Regions from separate parts of the Streptomyces sp. NBC_00239 genome, predicted to be linked through region 1. Evidence: riboswitches for the same ligand, from Rfam matches in the RefSeq annotation. Region 1 holds a riboswitch; the other holds the start of a gene.

Region 1 (3,399 bases):
GGCCCCGAAGTCCAGGGCGGTCAGCCGGGCGGCCGCGGGCCGGTCCAGCAGGACCGCGGAGGCGCAGCCCGCGGGCAGCCGGCCGTGCTCGACGTCGTCCAGCAGCCGGGCCACCGTGCCGCGGTGGCGGTCGAAGGCGTACCCGGAGACCCCGCGGCCGCGGGCCGCCTGCCCGGCGAGCGCCTGGGCGGGGGTCGCGTCGAGGAGGAGCAGGTGCAGGGAGCGGCCGCGGCGGCGGGCGGCGCGGGCCAGCAGGGCGCGCACCCAGGCCTGGCTGCCGCAGTCGTGCACGACCAGGCTCCGGCCGGAGCGCAGGGCCTGCCACAGCCCGGCGTAGTGGGCGAGCCGCACCAGCGGCCGGTAGGCCCCGTACGGCAGCCGGGCGGGCATCCGGCGCTCCCAGCGCTCGCGGACGTCCTGGGAGTCGATGCCGCCGTCGGGCACGGCCCGCTTCATGAGGGTGCTCTTGCCGCTGCCGGGCAGGCCCGAGACCACGACGACGTCGCCGGCCCCGAAGGACAGCCGGCCGGGCCCGCGCCCGCCGAGGCCGCGCAGGTCGCGGACGCGGCCCGCGGCGGCGGGGCGGCCGGCGGCGAGCGGACCGCCGAGCACCTCCGGGCGGCGGACGCCCGGCTGCGCCGGAACCGCGGCAGCGCCGACCGGCGTGGCCGCGGCCGCCGCGGCGCCCGCCGTGCTCGTCCCCGCGAGGACTCCGAATCTCCGCACAGTGATCGCCTCCCCTGGGGGCCCCTCCCAGCGGTGGCTGGGGGCGGGTCACCTGGACCCCATGCCCACTGAGTGTAAAGAGACGGTAATGCGCCGCCCACGGTTCCGGCCCGGATCGGGTGCGTGCAATGATGTGCGCGCCACGCCGCACGACCAACTTCATAAAGGCCGCTTGAATCCGCGCGGGAGAGTTCCCCGGCCGCCGTCCCCCGGACCGGCCGCGGACGCCGAAGGAGCAAGTCCCTCCCTTGAATCTCTCAGGCCCCGTACCGCGCGGGCGAGGCACATCTGAAAAGCGGGCCGACCGGTCGACACGAGACCGGCACGGCTCCACCCAAGGTGCAAGTCGCTTCCGTATGCACGTACGGTCGTGATGAACCTCTCAGGTTCCGATGACAGATGGGGAGGAACGTCCTCAGCCCCGTCGCGGACCTGCCTTGGAGAGCCAGCCTTATGACGAACACCCCCCGTCTGACCGCCCTGGACGCCGTCCACCGCGCGCTCGGCGCGACGATGACCGACTTCGCGGGCTGGGACATGCCGCTGCGGTACGCCAGTGAGCGCGACGAACACAACGCCGTCCGCACCAAGGCCGGCCTGTTCGACCTCTCGCACATGGGCGAGATCACCCTCACCGGGCCCGAGGCCGTCAAGGCGCTCGACTACGCGCTGGTCGGCAACATCTCCACGGTCGGTGTCGGCCGCGCCCGCTACACGCACATCTGTCAGGAAGACGGCGGCATCGTCGACGACCTGATCGTCTACCGCCTCGGCGAGACCGAGTACATGGTCGTCGCGAACGCCTCCAACGCGCAGGTCGTCCTCGACGCCCTGACCGAGCGCGCCGCCGGCTTCGACACCGAGGTCCGCGACGACCGCGACGCGTACGCGCTGATCGCCGTCCAGGGCCCCGAGTCCCCCGGCATCCTGGCCTCCCTCACCGACGCCGACCTGGACGGGCTGAAGTACTACGCCGGCCTGCCGGGCACCGTCGCGGGCGTCCCCGCGCTGATCGCGCGCACCGGCTACACCGGTGAGGACGGCTTCGAGCTGTTCGTCAAGCCCGAGCACGCGGTCGAGCTGTGGAACGCCCTCATGAAGGCCGGCGAGGGCGTCGGCCTGGTCCCGGCCGGCCTGTCCTGCCGCGACACGCTGCGCCTGGAGGCGGGCATGCCGCTGTACGGGCACGAGCTGACCACCGCGCTGACCCCGTTCGACGCGGGTCTGGGCCGGGTCGTGAAGTTCGAGAAGGAAGGCGACTTCGTGGGCCGCGCGGCCCTGGAGGCCGCCGCCGAGCGCGCCGCGGCCGCCGCGCCGCGCAAGCTGGTCGGGCTGATCGCCGAGGGCCGCCGGGTCCCGCGCGCCGGCTTCTCGGTCGTCGTCGGCGGCGAGGTCGTCGGCGAGGTCACCTCCGGCGCCCCGTCCCCGACGCTGGGCAAGCCGATCGCCATGGCGTACGTCGACGCGGCCCACGCCGCGCCCGGCACCTCCGGCGTCGGCATCGACATCCGCGGTACGCATGAGGCGTACGAGGTCGTCGCCCTGCCGTTCTACAAGCGGCAGAAGTGACCTACCGGCTCCGCCGGCACGATCCCCGTCAGACCACTGTCCGTTCGCACTTCCCCGCATCCAGGAGAATCAGGTCATGAGCAACCCCCAGCAGCTGCGCTACACCAAGGAGCACGAGTGGGTGTCGGTCGCCGAGGACGGCGTCGCGACGATCGGCATCACGGAGTTCGCGGCCAACGCGCTCGGTGACGTCGTGTTCGCGCAGCTCCCCGAGGTGGGCGACACCGTGACCGCGGGCGAGACCTGCGGCGAGCTCGAGTCCACCAAGTCGGTCAGCGACCTGTTCGCCCCGATCACCGGTGAGGTCGTCGAGGCCAACCAGGACGTCGTCGACGACCCGTCCCTGGTCAACACCGCTCCGTTCGAGGGCGGCTGGCTCTTCAAGGTGCGCGTCGCGGAGGAGCCGGCCGACCTGCTCTCCGCCGACGAGTACACCGACTTCGCGGGCTGACCGGAACCGTAGGGATTAAGGGATACCGATGTCGCTTCTGAACTCTTCCCTCCACGAGCTGGACCCGGACGTCGCCGCCGCCGTCGACGCCGAGCTCCACCGCCAGCAGTCGACCCTGGAAATGATCGCCTCGGAGAACTTCGCTCCGGTCGCGGTCATGGAGGCCCAGGGCTCGGTCCTGACCAACAAGTACGCCGAGGGCTACCCCGGCCGCCGCTACTACGGCGGCTGCGAGCACGTCGACGTGGTCGAGCAGATCGCGATCGACCGCATCAAGGCGCTGTTCGGCGCCGAGCACGCGAACGTGCAGCCGCACTCGGGTGCGCAGGCCAACGCCGCCGCGATGTTCGCGCTGCTGAAGCCGGGCGACACGATCATGGGCCTGAACCTGGCCCACGGCGGTCACCTGACCCACGGCATGAAGATCAACTTCTCCGGCAAGCTCTACAACGTGGTCCCGTACCACGTCGACGAGACCGGCCGGGTGGACATGGCCGAGGTCGAGCGCCTCGCCAAGGAGTCCAAGCCGCAGCTGATCGTCGCCGGCTGGTCCGCCTACCCGCGCCAGCTGGACTTCGCCGCCTTCCGCCGCATCGCGGACGAGGTCGGCGCGTACCTGATGGTCGACATGGCGCACTTCGCCGGTCTGGTCG
Region 2 (3,399 bases), 3.9 Mb from region 1:
CATCAGCACCGAGAGCTCGTCACGGTACTGCTCGATCTTGGCGCGCAGGTCGTCGGCGTCGACCTCGCCGTCGTCGGCGGTCTTGACGACGACGACCTTCATGCCGGCCATGACGGCGCTGGCGGCGTTGGTGCCGTGCGCCGAGGACGGGATGAGGCAGATGGTGCGCTGGGTGTCGCCGTTGGCGCGGTGGTAGGCGCGGACCGCCAGCAGACCGGCCAGCTCACCCTGCGAACCGGCGTTCGGCTGGATGGAGACCTTGTCGTAGCCGGTGACCTCGCAGAGACGTTCCTCCAGCTCGTTGATGAGCGTGAGGTAACCCTCGGCCTGCGCCACCGGGGCGAACGGGTGCAGCTGACCGAATTCGGGCCAGGTGACCGGCTCCATCTCGGTGGTCGCGTTGAGCTTCATGGTGCAGGAGCCCAGCGGGATCATGCCGCGGTCCAGCGCGTAGTCGCGGTCCGAGAGCTTGCGCAGGTAGCGCAGCATCGCGGTCTCGGAGCGGTGCTGGTGGAAGACCGGGTGGGTCAGGTAGTCGTCGGAGCGCAGCAGGCCGGCGGGAAGCGCCTCGGCGACGGACTCGTCGAGGGCCTCGATGTCGGCGGTGACGCCGAAGGCGGCCCAGACGGCCTCGATGTCGGCGCGCAGCGTCGTCTCGTCGCAGGCGGCGGAGACGTGGTCGGCATCGACGCGGAACAGGTTGACGCCGCGCTCGGCGGCGGCGGCCACGACCTCGTCGGCACGGCCCGGGACGCGGGCGGTGAGGGTGTCGAAGAACGCGTCGTGCAGGATCTCGACGCCGCCGGCCTTCAGGCCCGCGGCGAGGATGCCCGCGTAGCGGTGGGTGCGGCGGGCGATCGTCTGCAGGCCCTGGGGGCCGTGGTAGACGGCGTACATGCCGGCCATGACGGCGAGGAGCACCTGGGCCGTACAGATGTTGCTGGTGGCCTTCTCGCGGCGGATGTGCTGCTCGCGGGTCTGCAGCGCGAGGCGGTACGCCTTGTTGCCGTCCGCGTCCACGGACACGCCGACGAGGCGGCCGGGCAGCGAGCGGGCGTGCTTGTCCTGGACGGCCATGTAGCCGGCGTGCGGGCCGCCGAAGCCCATCGGGACGCCGAAGCGCTGGGTGGTGCCGATGGCGATGTCCGCGCCCAGCGCGCCGGGCGAGGTGAGCAGGGTCAGCGCGAGCAGGTCGGCGGCGACGGTGACGACGGCGCCGAGCTCGTGGGCCTGGTCGATCAGCGGCTTGATGTCGCGGACCGCACCGGAGGCGCCCGGGTACTGGATCAGCACGCCGTAGACACCGCGCTCGGCGATCTCGGCGGGGATGCCGGCGGACAGGTCCGCGACGACGACCTCGGTGCCGGTCGGCTCGGCGCGCGTCTCGATGACGGCGATGGTCTGCGGCAGCGCGTCGGCGTCGACGAGGAAGACCCCGCCCTTGACCTTGCCGACCCGGCGGGCCAGCGTCATGGCCTCGGCGGCCGCAGTGCCCTCGTCGAGCAGCGAGGCGCCGGAGGTGGGCAGACCGGTCAGTTCGGCGACGACGGTCTGGAAGTTGAGGAGCGCCTCCAGGCGGCCCTGCGAGATCTCCGGCTGGTACGGCGTGTACGCGGTGTACCAGGCCGGGTTCTCCATGACGTTGCGGAGGATCACCGGCGGGGTGAAGGTCCCGTAGTAGCCCAGGCCGATCATGGAGGACATGACCTTGTTGCGCGACGCGAGGGTGCGCAGCTCGGCGAGGACCTCGGCTTCGGTACGGGCGGCGGGGAGGTTCAGGGCCTCCGCGCTCTTGATCACGTCCGGCACCGCGGCGGCGGTGAGCTCGTCGAGCGAGCCGTAGCCGACCTGGGCGAGCATCTTCGCCTGCGCCTCGGCGTCAGGGCCGATGTGACGCTGTTCGAAGGGGATGCCGCTCTCGAGCTGGGAAAGCGGAATGCGGTGGGCGGTCATGGCAGGAGGCCTCCTGGTCTCGCGACCTTCGAGGGGTGCCACGACGCGGGCACCCGGACGGCCTCCCCCTCTGTCATCTCAACCTGAGAGCTTCACCGGGTCTCCTGGGGGTAACCCGTGGAGGTCCCGGCTTTCACCGTCGGTGAGGAAGGGTCCCGGACACCCGTCCGACGCCCGTCCTGCTTTCCAGAGTGGCCTCGTCCGTGCGGTACGTCTGCCTGAGAGATTCCGGGGAGGATTTGCTCCTTCGGCGCCCCCGTCGTGTTCACTCGGGGGACTCTCCCGCACAGGGTCAGCAGCCGGAAACCAGACTACCAGCGAGGTTGCTGGGACTCCCTCGAGTGGCCCCCTCTCCAAATATGCACTTCTGTAGTCATAACGGAGCAGTTGCGACCAAATGGAGGGACCGTGCAGACCGATATCGATCCGCGCAGCCTGATCGGCCGCAAGGCGTTCGACCGCAATGGCACCAAGATCGGCACGGTCGACGAGGTGTACCTCGACGACGCGACCGGCATCCCGGAATGGGCGGCCGTCCGCACCGGTCTCTTCGGCAGGGACGCCTTCGTCCCGCTGGAGCCCAGCGAGCTGGTCGGGGGCACCCTCCGGGTGCCGTACGAACGCGCTCTCATCAAGGATGCACCCGATTTCGGGGTGGGGCGCCACCTCTCACCGGAGCAGGAACTCCAGCTCTACCACCACTACGGGCTGGACGTGGCGCTGCCCGGCGACATCGCGGCGGCCGCCCCGCCACCGGACCGCGATTTCGGCCGGCTGAGCACGGACGAGGGCTGACCCACCAGCGGCAGCGGCTCCGCGGGCTCCAGGCCCGGATCGTCCACCGCGAAGGTGCGCACCCGGCCCGGAGCGGAACCCGGCTCCTCGAACCGCACGGTCACCCGCCCCACTCCGCTCCCCTGGACCCAGCCGGGCCCGTATTCCGCGTGGCGGACATCACTGCCGGCCGCCCAGTGCCGCTCCGCCGCCGGAACGCCGGCCGGCCCCGCCCCCTCGGGCAGCGCCCCCTCCGCCGCGGGCCCGCCCTCCTCCCCGGCCCCGCCGCCTTCGCGGGCCCCGGGCGCGCCGCTCTCCCCTCCCGCTGCCCGCGCCTCCTCCGCCGCCCTCGCCTCCTCCGCGGCCCGGGCCTCCGCCTCCCCGGCCGCCTGCGCGAACAGATCCTCCTGGGTGTAGTCGGCCAGCCCCGAGACCCCGACCCCCAGCAGCCGCACCCCGCCGGTGGTGTCCACGGCGTCCAGCAGCCGGGCGGCCGCCTCCCGCACCACGGCCGGGTCGTCGGTGGGCCCGCGCAGCGTCTCGGAGCGCGTCAGCGTCGAGAAGTCGTACCGCCGCACCTTGAGGACGATGGTCCGGCCGGAGTGCCCGGAGCCCCGCAGCCGCTGCACGCACCGGTCGGCCAGTCGCTGCACCTCGGTGCGGATCCGGACC

What was found. A riboswitch is a leader RNA that binds a small molecule or an ion and turns the genes downstream of it on or off. The one in region 1 is predicted to bind glycine.
Region 2: linked by a shared signal. The riboswitch ahead of gcvP (aminomethyl-transferring glycine dehydrogenase) and the one ahead of gcvT (glycine cleavage system aminomethyltransferase GcvT) in region 1 are both predicted to bind glycine.

The regions. Positions count from the first base shown of each region.
Region 1 is NZ_CP108095.1:2,776,336-2,779,734, forward strand. It holds gene OG764_RS12045 (AAA family ATPase) at 1-726, opposite strand, end outside; glycine riboswitch at 900-1,008, shown strand; glycine riboswitch at 1,009-1,135, shown strand; gene gcvT (glycine cleavage system aminomethyltransferase GcvT) at 1,180-2,295, shown strand; gene gcvH (glycine cleavage system protein GcvH) at 2,372-2,746, shown strand; gene glyA (serine hydroxymethyltransferase) at 2,775-3,399, shown strand, end outside.
Region 2 is NZ_CP108095.1:6,644,603-6,648,001, reverse strand. It holds gene gcvP (aminomethyl-transferring glycine dehydrogenase) at 1-1,953, opposite strand, end outside; glycine riboswitch at 2,150-2,248, opposite strand; gene OG764_RS29235 (PRC-barrel domain-containing protein) at 2,362-2,748, shown strand; gene OG764_RS29230 (DNA polymerase IV) at 2,655-3,399, opposite strand, start outside.